2 regions of the Veillonella fallax genome follow, and region 1 is predicted to be linked to the other one. Evidence: riboswitches for the same ligand, from Rfam matches in the RefSeq annotation. Region 1 holds a riboswitch; the other holds the start of a gene.

The links. A riboswitch is a leader RNA that binds a small molecule or an ion and turns the genes downstream of it on or off. The one in region 1 is predicted to bind cobalamin.
Region 2: another riboswitch for cobalamin. It lies ahead of nikB (nickel ABC transporter permease); the one in region 1 lies ahead of LKD20_RS06795 (methylmalonyl-CoA mutase family protein).

Annotation. Positions count from the first base shown of each region.
Region 1 is NZ_JAJEQD010000012.1:34,277-42,190, reverse strand. It holds gene LKD20_RS06805 (DUF3829 domain-containing protein) at 1-515, shown strand, start outside; gene rarD (EamA family transporter RarD) at 641-1,537, opposite strand; cobalamin riboswitch at 1,807-1,982, shown strand; gene LKD20_RS06795 (methylmalonyl-CoA mutase family protein) at 2,276-4,438, shown strand; gene scpA (methylmalonyl-CoA mutase) at 4,443-6,632, shown strand; gene meaB (methylmalonyl Co-A mutase-associated GTPase MeaB) at 6,625-7,869, shown strand.
Region 2 is NZ_JAJEQD010000008.1:34,686-42,599, forward strand. It holds gene argH (argininosuccinate lyase) at 1-423, shown strand, start outside; gene potE (putrescine-ornithine antiporter) at 1,041-2,372, shown strand; cobalamin riboswitch at 2,820-3,006, shown strand; gene nikB (nickel ABC transporter permease) at 3,155-4,093, shown strand; gene nikC (nickel transporter permease) at 4,093-4,914, shown strand; gene LKD20_RS05175 (ABC transporter substrate-binding protein) at 5,064-6,632, shown strand; gene LKD20_RS05180 (ABC transporter ATP-binding protein) at 6,645-7,442, shown strand; gene LKD20_RS05185 (ABC transporter ATP-binding protein) at 7,435-7,914, shown strand, end outside.

The DNA.
Region 1 (7,914 bases):
AAATTACACCGGTTGCGGAAGAACTTGATGCATACTATAAATCTAAAGGGTATACTACAGATAACTATGCTAAGGAGCAACAATTAGGCCCTAAATATGTTCAGTTATACGAACAATTTATTCCTATTTATGCTGACTTTGATAATTTGATGCATAAGATTAACACGGACCGATTGCAACAACGGTTGCAACAATTGCGTGATGCAGGTAAGAAAAATGCAGCCGCTGCACAAGAGGTTTCTTTGCGACTTACTGCAGTCCTAGAAAAGCTAGATAGTGAAAAAGAACCAGATGTAAATGCGATCAATCAAGAGCTACAAGCTATTGGTGATTTAGCGAATGGTATTTCTAGCCCTAAGTATGACCCTGTTAAGACCTCTGTAAATTCTACGATTGGTGCGATCCGTACCTATATGGGATCCAAACAAGATAACGATTATAAACATATGGTTGAGGCCTATAACCGTTATATTTCAAATATGAATACAACCAATATGAATGAATTGGATCAATAAGCAAGCTAGAAGAATAGTGTGATAAATTAATAGGCATATATAAGATATAAAAAGAAAGCTGTATCGAATGAGGATATCATTTGATACAGCTTTTTTAGTTGATTATTATATTGTTAGTATATTACTTACTTTTTTAGGCTAATGCGCGTTGTAATTTGATTTGATAATGAGAACAATACTAAGGCTATCCAGATACAACCAAAGGCGATCATTTGTGGTGTGCCAAAGCTTTCACCAAAGTAGAAAATAGCTAGCAACAAGGCAATAGTAGGGGATACATATTGTAGGAAGCCTAGTAGGTTGAGCGGCAACAGTTGGGCGCCATAGGAGAATAGCACCAATGGAACCGATGTAGTCAGACCGCATGCTATGAGTAGCATGGATGTATACCAATCTGTTCCGAAATAGGACCACACTGTATTATCGACCATGGTCGTATAGAGTAAGGCTAGTGGTGTTAATAGCCAAGCCTCAAAGGCGATGCTTGTAAAGGGCGAGATGAGCAGTTTCTTTTTTACGACCCCATAGAGACCGAAGGAAATGGCGAGGATCATCGACACTAACGGCAAGGATCCCACTTGATAGGTGAGCAAGACGATGCCGATGGTAGCGATGAGGACGCTTAGTTTTTTCGGTACAGATAGAACCTCTTTAAATAGGATGACACCTAACACTACATTAAAGAGTGGGTTGATGTAATAGCCAAGGCTCGTGTCCATAATTTGGTTGTTGGCGATGGCCCAAATGTAGGTAAACCAATTTACGCTGATGATGACTGATGCTAGCAACAGTAGTAATAGTTGTGAGCGCTGTTCTTTTAGTAATTGAAAGTCCTTTTTGAACTGTTTAAAATGTAAGCCAAATACAACGATGGCCATGCAAATGCCTGACCAGATAATGCGCTGCGCCAGTATATTATATGGTGAAACATGGTTTAATAATGCCCAATAGAGAGGGAGTAAGCCCCAGATGATATAGCAACTAAGGGCTGTCATTAGACCTTTTTTACTTGTATGCTCCATAATGCCTCCTTGTGATTGTATTCATTATATCACGCATTGTGTTTGCATTTGTGCGTGGGCTTAGATTTTATGATGATTTGTACTCGATTTATAACTCGATTTGCAGACAATGAATACGTATATTTGATAGCGATGAATACGTGTATTTGAAAGTGATGAGTTTTTATCATTTTAAATATGCATTAGTTATAACCTAAAATTTGATACTTATGATTAACTGTTATGTTCATTGACTTTGTGCATAATCTTACACTATATTGGACTTAGAACAACGAATATAGAGAATAGGTGTCGCAAGACTTAATAGAGAAATCGGTACAAGCCGATGCGGTCCCGCCACTGTAAGGACGAGCCTGCTTTCAAAAATGTCACTGGAGCAATCTGGGAAGGCGAAAGCAAGGCGATGAGCCCGAGCCAGGAGAACTGCCTATTTGATAATCACCGTTATGTACCTACGAGCGATAGGAAGGGGATTGAGGTATGCTGGTTTCAGTGTTTTTTGGCATACTTTTCAACAAGGAACCTTACGTGTCACTTTTGGGTGGCACGTTTTTTGTTGCCCTTGAAAGTGACTGTTGAGCATATACATCAGGCTTTATTGTTAGTAAACTGATGGACACAGATTTGAGGTTGATGTGATCCATAGATAGGAAAGCTTTGGTGGTGTATAAGCATAACAATTGTAGGTACGGTGCGCTGTTTCTCGGTATGGTTTCGAGTTGAAAAGGAGGCACATATATGTCTGACAAAAAGACTTCAAAGGATGCTGAACGCGATCTATTAGCTCCTGTATCCTTTGATGAATTTGAGAAACCTACGTATGAACAATGGCAGGCAGAGGTTGAAAAGGCGTTAAAGGGTGGCGACTTCCACAAGAAGATGTTCACGAAAACCTATGAAGGTATTACGTTGCAGCCGATTTACACACCTGCATTGCATGCAGAAGCAATTCCAAAGGGCGTATACCCTGGGGCAGGTGAGTTCTTACGTGGCACTAAGGCAAGTGGTTATATTAAAGACTCTTGGGGTGTATCCCAATATGTAGATGACTCTTTGCCTAAAGATGCTAATCATGCAAGTTTATACGAGATTGTAAAAGGTGGCACTATTCACAATATCCGCCTCGATGAAGCAACACGTCATGATCAAGACGTGCAAGTAGGCGCATCTGTTGGCGTTGGTGGTACATCTGTATCCACCATGGATGACTGCAAACAATTAATCGACCGCTTCAATTTGAAGGAAAACCCTTTGTACATTGAAACTGGTGCTTCTGCAGCCATCTTGCTTGGTATGTTAGCGGCTACAGTGAAAGGCGCTAAAAAACAAACGTCTGACTTGAAAGGTCTCGTTGGTGCTGACCCTATCGGCGTTATGGCGAAAGACGGTGCTTTGCACATTTCCTTAGATACAGCCTTTGATGAAATGGCACATACTGTTGTATGGGCTAAAGAACAGGCACCAGAGCTTAAAACAGTGCTTGTATCCGGCGATGTATACGCTAATGGCGGCGCTAACGATGTGCAAGAGGTTGCCTATGCATTGGCAACGGCTGTGTGCTACGTGCGTCAATTAGCACAACGTAACATCGACATTCACACCATCGCGAAGAGCTTGATGTTCACATTCTCCTTAGGTGCTAACTTCTTTATGGAAATTGCTAAATTACGTGCCTTACGCGTACTTTGGGCTCGCATTATGGAAGCTTTCGGTGCTGAAGAAGCGGACCGCGCCGTTCATGTACACGGCAGAACATCTGCTTTCACAAAAACTGTATACGACCCATATGTAAATTTGTTGCGCAATACGACACAAGCATTCTCTGGCGTTGTAGGCGGTTTGAACAGCCTTGAAGTATCTCCGTTTGACCAACCAATTCGCAAAGCTGACGATTTCTCTCGCCGTATTGCTCGTAACATCCAAGTTATGTTGCAAACTGAATTCGAGTTGCGTCAACCTGTGGATCCTGTAGGCGGTTCTTGGTACGTGGAAACATTGGCTGCTGAACTATGTGAAAAAATTTGGGCTGAGTTCCAAACCATCGAGTCTAAAGGAGGCATTATTGCAGCCTTGAAAGAAGGCTATCCTCAAGCTCAAGTGAAAGCAATCCTCGAAGAACGCTTCAAGAACCTTGCATTCCGTAAGGACGTTGCAGTTGGTAACAACATGTATGCGAACATGACGGAAGAATTGCTTGATCCAAAACCAGAAAATCAAGAAACATTGCGTCAAAAACGTGCTGCTCAAATTGATGAGTACTTGGCAGGTGCAGAGGCTGATGCGGTTGTGAAAGCACAGGCTACTCTAGAAGCAAGTACAACAGAACCAGGCGCGTTGATTGGACTTATTGAGCTTGGTGCATTACAAAAATTGACAATCCGTCAAATCCGTAAGGCTTTAGATGCCGGTGATATTGCTTCTGAAACAATCGAACCAATTACAGCACATCGCTGGACTGAACAATTCGAAGCCCTTCGCATGCGCACGGAAGCGTATAAACAACGTACGAAAGACAATGTGAAGGTATTCTTGGCTAATATGGGCCCAATCCCTCAACATAAACCTCGTGCGGACTTCTCCACAGGCTTCTTTGAAGTAGCGGCATTCGAAGTCATCAAAAATGATGGTCATGAAACAACGGCTGATGCGGCTAAAGCGGCTCGTGAAAGTGGCGCCGATGTGGTAGTTATCTGTTCTACAGATGATACGTATCCTGAATTGGTTCCACCACTTGCAAAAGAATTGAAAGAAACTATGCCGAATGTAACGGTTATTTTGGCAGGGGCACCTTCTAAGGACCTAGAGCCTGTATATCGTGAAGCTGGCGTAGACGACTTCATTTCCGTTCGTGCAAATTGCTACGAAATCTTACATACGTTACAAGATAAGAAAGGGATGTGAGCTCATGTTTAAAAATCCAGACTTCTCCTCTCTTGGCTTGGGATCTCAGTCGCCGACATCTCGCGATGCATGGCTTGCTGAACTTCAAAAAGAAACAGGAAAAAGCTTTGAAGATTTATATAATACGACAATGGAGCAAATCCAACTAAAACCTCTCTACACAGAGATGGATTATGAAGGAATGACACACCTTGACTACATGGCTGGTGTACCTCCATTCTTGCGTGGACCTTATTCCACAATGTACGTAACTCGTCCTTGGACAGTACGTCAGTACGCTGGTTTCTCCACAGCAGAAGAATCTAATGCGTTCTACCGTCGTAACTTGGCAGCGGGCCAAAAAGGTTTGTCCATTGCCTTTGACCTTGCTACACACCGTGGCTATGACTCCGACCATCCGCGCGTAGTAGGTGACGTTGGTAAAGCCGGTGTTGCGGTAGACTCCATCCTCGATATGGAAATTCTGTTCTCCGGTATTCCTCTCGACCAAATGTCCGTATCCATGACAATGAACGGCGCCGTATTGCCTGTCATGGCGTTCTATATCCTAGCTGGTGAAGAACAAGGCGTTGATAAAAAGGTTATGGCTGGTACAATCCAAAATGATATCTTGAAAGAATTCATGGTGCGTAATACCTATATTTACCCTCCAGCTACGTCCATGCGCATTATCGGTGATATCTTTGCGTACACTTCTCAGTACATGCCTAAATTCAACAGTATCTCCATTTCTGGCTACCATATGCAAGAAGCAGGTGCTACGGCAGATATCGAATTAGGTTACACCTTGGCCGATGGCCTTGAATACATCCGTACCGGTGTAAATGCAGGCCTTCACGTAGATAAATTCGCCCCACGGTTGTCCTTCTTCTGGGCAATCGGTAAAAACTACTTCATGGAAGTAGCGAAAATGCGTGCAGCTCGTATGTTGTGGGCTAAGATTATTAAGAGCTTCGGTTCTGAAAATCCAAAATCCATGGCTCTTCGTACACATAGTCAAACATCTGGTTGGTCCTTAACAGAACAAGATCCATTCAACAACGTGGCTCGTACATGTATGGAAGCGATGGGTGCTGCATTGGGTCATACTCAATCCCTACATACTAATGCACTTGATGAAGCTATCGCATTGCCTACGGACTTCTCTGCCCGTATTGCCCGTAATACTCAGCTTTATATCCAAGATGAAACTAAAGTATGTAAGGTTATCGACCCATGGGGCGGCTCCTACTATGTAGAAGCATTAACTGATGAATTGATTCGTCGCGCTTGGGGTCATATCCAAGAAATCGAATCCCTTGGTGGTATGGCGAAAGCAATTGACACTGGTCTTCCTAAGATGCGTATCGAAGAAGCGGCAGCTCGTCGTCAAGCTCGTATCGACTCTGGCCGTGAAGCTATCATCGGTATTAATAAGTATCGTCTAGACAAAGAAGATCCATTGGATATCCTCGACGTAGATAACACAGCTGTACGAGAAGCGCAAATTCGTCGTCTTGAACAATTGCGCGCTAACCGTGATGAAGATAAGGTTCAATCCTGTCTCGAAGCGATTACCAATGCTACAGAATCTGGGGAAGGCAACTTGCTTGCTCTTGCACTTGAAGCTGCTCGTGCTCGTGCATCCTTGGGTGAAATTTCCTTTGCTGTTGAAAAAGTTTGTGGCCGTCATAAAGCGGTTATTCGCTCTATTTCCGGTGTATACTCCAGCGAATATGAAGATGACGATGTTATCAAAGAAGTACGTCAAATGGCGGATGACTTTGAAGAACTCGAAGGTCGTCGCCCTCGTATCATGATTGCGAAGATGGGCCAAGACGGTCATGACCGCGGTGCCAAAGTTATCGCTACATCCTTCGCGGATATGGGCTTTGACGTGGATATTGGACCTTTGTTCCAAACTCCAGAAGAAACAGCACAAGATGCGGTGGATAATGACGTTCACATCGTCGGCTTCAGTTCTCTTGCGGCAGGTCACAAAACATTGTTACCTCAACTTGTAGAAGAACTCAACAAGCGAGGTCGTGGAGATATTTTAGTTGCCATTGGTGGCGTAATCCCTGCTCAGGACTATGAGTTCCTACGCGAACATGGCGCAGTGGCTATCTTTGGCCCTGGTACAGTTTTGCCTGTAGCGGCGAAAAAATTACTAGAAACATTGACTAGCCACGTTCAAGACGAAGACAATGACTGATAATAAACGGCCTACTCCGGATGAATTGCGCAATGCACAAAGCATTGCTCGTGGCAGTAACGCTCCCGAATTAGGTGTAAAAAACGCAAACACCGAGGGTAGTACGTATCGTCCGGATTGGGTGCCAGAAGATGCGAAGAAAGATGATACCTTTGCGTCTCACGTGATGAAAGGCGTCAAGGAAATGCATGATGGCCTCTTGTCTAGCTCCGCTCATCTGGCTCCGTCGGTACGTCCCGTACAGCGGCGAAAGAAGTTAACTGTCGCTGATTATGTACGCGGTATCGAGCAGGGGGACCGCGTTATACTTTCACGGGCTATTACGTTAGTAGAAAGTAATAATAAGGAACACTTTAAATTAGCTCAACAAGTATTGCAAGCTATATTGCCTCGCACGGGCAAGGCGTTGCGCATCGGTATTACTGGTGTGCCTGGGGCTGGTAAAAGTACATTTATTGAAGCCTTTGGTAACATGCTCATTGAAGCAGGTTACAAGGTAGCCGTACTTGCTGTAGACCCTACGAGCCAAGTCACAAAGGGCAGTATTTTGGGCGATAAAACGCGGATGGAAACATTGACGAAACATCCTGACGCGTACATTCGTCCGTCGCCGGCAGGTGGTACACTAGGCGGTGTAGCTCGTAAAAGTAGAGAGACCATGCTACTTTGCGAGGCTGCTGGATACGATATCATTCTCGTTGAAACCGTTGGGGTTGGGCAAAGTGAAGTTACCGTGCGTTCCATGGTAGACTTCTTTATGCTCATCGTATTAACAGGTGCAGGCGATGAATTACAAGGCATCAAAAAAGGCGTTATGGAGCTGGCCGATGCTATTGTGGTCAACAAGGCTGATGGGGATAACCTCAAGCGCGCTCTCATCGCTCGTAGCGATTACGATCGGATGTTGCATTACATTCGTCCTGCTACGGAAAAATGGAAAACCCAAGCCTACACTTGCTCAGCCGTTACAAAGGATGGCCTCGATGAATTGTGGGATGTAATCCAAGAATTTACTGAACAAGGTAAAGAAAATGGGGTCTTCTTAAAACGCCGTCAAGAACAATCCCTCCGTTGGGTACGCGATATGATTGACGAACACTTGCACAACCTATTCTTTAATAATGTCGTCATTCAAGGTCGTATGGGCGAAGTGGAAGCAGCCGTCTTAGATGGTGAAATGAGCGAATCTCAAGCCGTTGAAGAATTAATTGGCGTTTTCGATAAGTCCATTAAATAAGTAGATAGCTACATACCTATTTGATAAGCTGGCATAACTTATCTA
Region 2 (7,914 bases), on a different contig from region 1:
CACTTTGCATTGTCCATTAATGCGGCTATGGTCCGTGGTATGAAGGTCAATGGGGCGCATATGAAAGCTGTCCTCGATGATGACTTCTCTAATGCTACAGATATGGCCGATTACCTTGCGAAAAAAGGCGTTCCATTCCGTGAAGCTCATGAAATCGTAGGTAATGCTGTACATCATTGCATTGAAAAAGGTTGTGTATTGCTTGATTTATCCGTTGAGGACTTCAAAGCTATCTCACATCATTTTGATGCAGATATCCTTGATGCCATTTCCATCGAAGCTTGCGTAGCTGGTCGTAATAACTATTCTGGTACTGCTCCAGAATGTGTGGAAAGACAACGTAGCAATGGTAAAGCTGTTATCGCTGGAGAAGAAAAACAAATTGCTCAGTGGAAAGCAATTGTAGAATCTGTGCAAGCATAATTGCTTTAGTAAGCCTAATGTTTTGATTTAGGGCTACATCCTGTACAAGAGTAACATTCAAAGTAATAGTTACTCTTGTGACATTGAAAATTTAAGATCGATATACATATAAGTCTTATGTTAAAGTGCTTTATATTAACCTTTAAGCTTATGTGTATATCGATTTTTTATTTGAATGATAGATAATTTCTAGAAAAGAGTTATTCTAATTGATAAATTACTATTAAAATGGTGTAAATTTATGTACGCATACAGTGGACTGCGCAAAAACAATAGTCTTGTACTAGGACACTATAACCATGATAGATAGTAAAAATCACATATATACACAGAATAAAATGGGGTAAAAATACACCCTGTCATTGTTAAAATGAGTTCTGTTCGTTTTAGATGATAAATTAACTATAATTTATTCAATTCGTGTAATAATGCTTGTCCGCCAATAAAGTACTTTCATTTTGGGTTCATAGGTGTTATTATTTAATTCGTAATAAGAATAACAACGGTAAATTCACATTCAAGCCCATCACAGCACGAACTGAATTTACTTAGCGGTATATTATATTTAAGTGAATTATGGACGAGAAAAAATTCACCTTTTGAAAGGGGATTGATACATGAAAACCACCGCTAAAAAAATGTCTGTATTCCAGCTAACCACAATGGTAGCAGCCAATATGCTAGGAGCTGGGATCATTATGTTACCAACTAATTTGGCTCAAGTTGGTACTATTTCAGTTTTATCTTGGCTCGTAACAGCTGTGGGTGCGCTTCTGTTAGCGTATATTTTTGCTCAAGCGGGTATGTTCTCTCAGATTAGAGGGGGCATGGGCGGTTATGCAGAACACCGCTTCGGTAAAACTGGACATTTTATGGCGAGCTATGCTTACAGCATATCTCTCATCATTGCTAATATCGCCATCGCGGTATCTGCCGTAGGTTATGGCGCAGCTTTCTTTGGTGTTGACCTTAATGCAACACAAACAAGCCAAGTAACAATTGTGCTTTTGTGGTTTGCAGCGATTTTGAACTTCCGTGGTAATCGCTTCACAGGTCGACTCAGCAACATGACTATTTGGGGCTCTATTGTGCCGGTTTTATTAATTGGTACAATCGGCTGGTATTGGTTTGATCCGTCTATTTATTGGGCGGCTTGGAACCCAAATGATCTTCCGTTTTACGATGCAGTAAAACAATCCATTTCCCTCACTTTGTGGGGCTTCCTAGGATTTGAGTCCGCAGCGGCTAATGCAGATGCTGTTGAGAATCCAAAGAAAAACGTACCTATCGCTACTGTGGCAGGTACATTAGCAGTGGCAGTGGTTTACATCTTGTCCACGAATGTTATGGCAGGTATCGTGCCTAACATTGACTTGTTAAATTCTAATGCACCATTTGGTTTGACATTTGTATACATGTTTAATGATACAATTGCAGACATCGTTATGGCTGCAATGGTTATTTCTTGCTTTGGCGCTTTGCTTTGCTGGCAATTCACATTGTCTCGCGTATTCAAAAGCGCAGCGGAAAATGGTTACTTCCCTAAAGTATTTGCTCGTGTAAATAGCAAAGATGCTCCTGTTCGTGGCGTATTCATTTTACTCGCTGTTGAAACATTACTTACATTGTTCACTGCTAGCGACTCCTTACGTGAGCAATTTGAAATCTTAGTAAACTTAGCGGTTGTAACTAACGTAGTACCGTATGTATTGTGCATCTTGGCAGTACCTACAATGATGCGTATGGCTGGTGTAGCTGAAAGCCGTATTAAACGTTCCAACTACGTGTTCGGCGCAGGCGTTATCTACTGTTTATATGCAATTTACGCATGTGGCTTTGATGCTATGGTAGGTAGTGCAGTAGCGGTAAGCATCGGTTTCGTGATCTATGTTTTGCGTAAAGCGTGGACTACACGCAAAGCGCACCGCTTACAACAAAGTATCGATTAACTGAATATCTCTCGTCTTATTAGAGGCTGTTACTAGGTAATAGCCTCTTTTTTGTATGTAATTTAAATCGTTACATGTATTTTAAACCGTTGTATGTATTTTAACCGTATATGGGGTTCAGCTTTTTGGGTAGACTTATCCTTTGATCGTTGAGTTACTGGATACGTATTAGGAGGAGATTAATAAATGCTTATTTTATATAAAGAAATATTATATGGCCCTTTATTATCACATTTTTTAATATATATACATCTATATACAGTCTATGCTTGAAAAATTATATATATAAAGGTATTTTTAGGGGTTTATACATAAAATTGACAATTATCACTAATCGATATTTTTTATTAGTATAAAAATTATATTGATTTTATTGAATATAATGATACCCCTAAGGGGTATGCGTATTGTAAACATAATATTAATATAGTATATTTATAATCGATAAAAATGAATAAACTAATGAGTGTCGGTATTACCGAGCGTAAAAGAGGAAAATGGGTGGAAATCCCATACTATGCAAATAGCTGTAATGAGGAGCAAGGTTTCATTATAGGGTCACTAGGAGACTGGGAAGGCCGAAATGTTGCGATGAATCATGAGTCAGAAAGCCTGCTCTAGATGGCATGGCATGTATATGCCGTGTTTAATTTAGGTTAGTCAGGTGGACTAACCTTTTTTGTTGTTTTCCTATATGCACCTCTGCTATATCGGGTGAAATAAGCATATTAGTTGTTCATTTAGATTATTGTAGTATTTAGAGAGTATAGGAGGAGGCGCCTATGGGCAAACGCTTTGCTAAACAGCTAGGTCAATTCATTGTTACACTGTTTGGCATTACTTTTTTAACATTTTGTCTCACTTATTTAGCACCAGGCGATCCAGTAACGATGTTACTAGAAACGGCAGATACAATTGTATCTCAGGAGCTTATCGATGAAACTCGAGCTCAGCTTGGGTTAGATAAACCGTTTATAGTGCAATATGCAAACTGGGTTGTGAATGCTGCACAAGGTGACTTAGGGATGAGTTACTCTGCTAAAAAGCCTGTTGTAGATCGTATGTTGGAGGCTTTGCCAGGGACAGTTATGTTGGCAGGTACATCATTAGTATTTACATTGCTCTATGCATTGCCGGCAGGGATTATAAGCGCCTTAAATCGAAACAAATGGATCGACTATCTGTTGCGCGTTGCTTCCTTTGTAGGCGTGTCTATGCCATCATTCTGGTTAGGCCTTGTACTGATTTATATCTTTGGCCTTAAATTAGGACTTGTTCCTATTGCATCTTCTCGTGTAACTCCTATCGGTGTAATTCTACCAGCCGTTACATTAGCTGTTGTAGTCGGGTCCAAGTACATGCGCCAAGTTCGTCTCGTTATTCTTGAAGAAATGCAAAAGGATTATGTTATCGGCGCACGTGCTCGTGGTGTGAGTGAGATGAAAATTTTATTCGGTCATATTTTGCCTAATGCAGTATTACCACTCATCACTATACTAGGCGTTGTTATCGGTTGGTTATTAGGCGGTGTTGCAGTTATTGAAATGGTATTCTCCTGGCCTGGCCTTGGAAATATGGCAGTATATGCCATTACTATGCGCGACTATCCATTGATCGAAGGTTTTGTGTTGTGGGTTGCCTTAGCATATATGTGTATTAACGCATTAGTTGATGCGTCATATATCCTATTAGACCCTAGATTGAAAAGGGAGAGAGCATAATGGCAGAATTTATTCAAAAACATAAATTGTTCTCTTTCTATAGCGCCTTGATGATTGCGGTAGTTCTCATAGCTATATTTGCACCATGGCTTGCTCCGGGTGATGCTTTTAGCTCAAATCTGAGTCAAGCATTACAAGCGCCAAGTAGTCAACATTGGTTTGGTACAGATAAGCTTGGTCGTGATGTATTGTCTCGCATCATTTATGGTACACAGTTATCCTTGTTTATGGGTGTCAGTATCGTTGTTATCATGGTAAGCATTGGTACTATTATCGGTGCCGTAGCTGGTTATTTCGGTGGTAAAATCGAAATGGTCCTCATGCGTTTTGCAGATATTATGTTATCCTTCCCAGGCGTTGTGTTAGCCATTGCTATTGCTGGTATTTTGGGTGGTAGCATTGTGAATACGATTATAGCGCTATCTGTAGTTGGTTGGGCAAAATATGCTCGTCTTGTACGGTCTATGACGTTGAAAGTTCGCGGTGAAGAGTATGTAACGGCGGCTGTCATGATGGGGGCCTCTACAACGACTATTCTAAGACGTCATATCATTCCCAATATCCTTCCTCTTGTTGTTACAACAGGGGCACTTGATATTGGGGCTATCATGATTGAAGTAGCAGGTCTTTCCTTCCTTGGCTTTGGTGCTCAACCACCAACACCAGAATGGGGTCTTATGCTTAATGAAGGACGCCAATATTTGCAAACGAGCCCTTGGCTCATGGCATTCCCTGGTATGTCCATCCTTATCGTAGTTGCTATCTTTAACCTTTGGTCTGATTCCTTACGGGACGTAGTGGATCCTAAGAACCAAGGTTAGTTACGTGTGATGCTTATTTATAGCTTGTGTTGTGAAAGTTGTTATATAAATAGGCGGTAATAAGGTTTTTCCATTATGACTATTGTAGATTGTAGTGGTCATGATGTGTATGTTTTATGTTTATATGTAATGGTACAAGGAGATTTTACATGAAAAAATCTTGGAAAAAAGCCCTCTTAGCAGGTCTTAGCATTGTAATGATGGGTTCCTTCATTGCTGGTTGCGGCTCTGATAATAATGGTGCTGCTAATAAGGATGTTTTAAAAGTTGGTGTAACTAACTTCGCATCCACATTAGAACCTACAGAAAACTTCTTCGCATGGGTTGTCATGCGCTATGGTGTAGGCGAAACATTGGCTAAGTTTGACGAACAAATGAAACCTCAACCATGGATTGCATCTAAATGGGAAGTATCCCCAGACCATAAAACGTGGACTTTCACAATCAATGATAAGGTGAAATTCTCTAATGGTAAAAAAGTTGATGCTGCAGCAGTTAAAGCATCTATCGAACGGGCTTTTGAAAAATCCAATCGTGCAAAAACATTCTTCGAATATGACTCTATGGAAGCTAATGGTCAACAATTAGTTATTCATACAACAAAAGAATATCCTAATATGCCTGGCCTTTTAGCGGATCCGTTATTCCTAATCGTTGATGTACAATCTGAAAAAGATGGCCGTAACTTTGCGAAGGAAGGTCCTATTGGTACAGGTCCATACGTAGTTAAATCTTTCACAAAAGAACGTGCTGAGATGGCTGCTAACGAAAACTATTGGGATGGTACAGTACCATTTAAAACTGTAGAAATTCCTTCCATCGACGATCCTAATACGCGTGCTATGAGCTTGCAATCTGGTGATGTTGATATGGCGGTTAACATCGGTGCTGGTGAAATGGGCTTATTCCAAAATAACGATAAGTTCAAGGTTGATGAAATCGCATCTCTTCGCGTAGTATTGGCTCGTATCAACCAAAAAGGTGTTCTTGGTGATGACAAAGTTCGTGCAGCTGTAATTTCCGCAACAGATCGCAAAAACTATGCCGATGTATTGCTAAAAGGCACATTCATTCCTGGTTCCGCACCAATTCCACCATCCATGGACTATGGCTTCAAAGATTTGAAAGATCCTAATGCGTATAATCCTGAACGTTCTAAACAATTATTAGCAGAAGATGGCTGGAAAGATACTGATGGGGACGGCATCCTTGATAAAGATGGCAAACCATTAACATTCAACTTCGTAGTATATAACTCTCGTGCAGAATTACCACTTTATGCAGAAGCTGTTCAAGCAGACCTTAAAAAAGTGGGTATCGACATGAAAATCAAAACAGTTGACTATAACTTGATTGATAAAATGGGTCAAGATGGCGACTATGATATGCTTATCTCCAACATCGTAACTGCTAATACAGGCGATCCAATCTGGTTCTTAGCTAACTACTGGCATACTAATGTGGATGGTTCCAACCCTCAAAACGGTTCTGGTTACTCCAATCCACAAGTTGACCAATTATTAGATGCTGCTGAAACTGAATTTGATCCTGCAAAACGTCGTGACTATGCAATTCAAATTCAACAATTATTGATGAATGATGGTGCTGCATTATTCTTAGGTTACCCTAAAACTAATATCGTTACTGGTTCTTACTTGAAAGGTGCTGTTATGTACCCAAGTGACTACTACTGGATTACTAATAAAATTACAAAATAATAAGGAGCTATAATGGCAGAAAACATACTAACTGTAGAGAACCTTAACATCGCGTACCAAGGTGTGCCTGCTGTTATGGATGTAAACTTTACCTTGGAACGCGGTAAGGTATTGACCATTGTAGGGGAATCTGGATCCGGTAAAACTACCGTGATCCGGGCCCTCATGGGTTTATTGCCTATAGGTGGTGAGGTCACAGATGGTACAATGCTCTTTAATGGTCAAGACCTTCGCACCCTATCTAAGTCAGAGTGGAGAGCTATCCGTGGTAAAGACATGGCCATGATTTTCCAAGATAGTGGTAGTGCTTTAGACCCAATAGTTCGCATAGGTAAACAGTTTAGAGAATTATTCAAATCTCATATAGAAATTACCAATGATGAATGTGATCGACGAGCAATTGAGTTATTAGAATCTGTGTCTCTTCCTAATGGAGCAGATATATTGCGCCGTTATCCTCATGAGTTATCCGGTGGTCAACGCCAACGTGTGGGTATTGCTATGGCATTAGCAATGGATCCTGCGTTATTAATTGGTGATGAACCTACATCTGCTTTAGATGTAACAACACAATCACAAGTTGTTATGCAAATGCTAGAACTTGCTAAAGAGCATAATTCTGCTATCGTAATGGTTACGCATAACCTTGGTGTAGCGGCCTATATGTCCGACTATATTATTGTTATGAAAAAGGGTCGTGTTGTTGATGCTGGCACACCGCAAGATATTTTGGAAAACCCATCTAACGAATATACGAAGCAATTAAAAGATGCTGTACCAACATTGGAAGGAGGTCGTTACATTGACTAACTACGCTGTAGAATTAAAAAATGTATGTAAACGATTCCCACTTCCTACTGGTGGTGAGCTCGAAGCATGTAAGAGTATTAATATCACCTTAGAAAAAGGCGAGTCCCTTGGGATTGTAGGGGAATCTGGCTCTGGTAAAACGACTTTGGTTCGTATGATTATGAAGATGCTGCCTATTACGGAAGGCGAGATTTATGTAGATGGTGTAGAGATTCAACATATGAACTCTGAGCAAACGAAAGAATACCGCAAGAAAATTCAAATGGTATTCCAAGATCCATCTGCGGCCTTCAATCCTCGTATGAAGGTAAAGGATATTATCCTTGAACCGTTATACAATTTTGGGCTTCTAGAAAAAGGAAAAGAAGAACAAATCGCAGGTGACTATCTTGAAATGGTAGACCTACCTCGCGAGTTCATGCATCGTTATCCTCATGAAATGTCTGGCGGCCAACGTCAACGTGTGGCCATT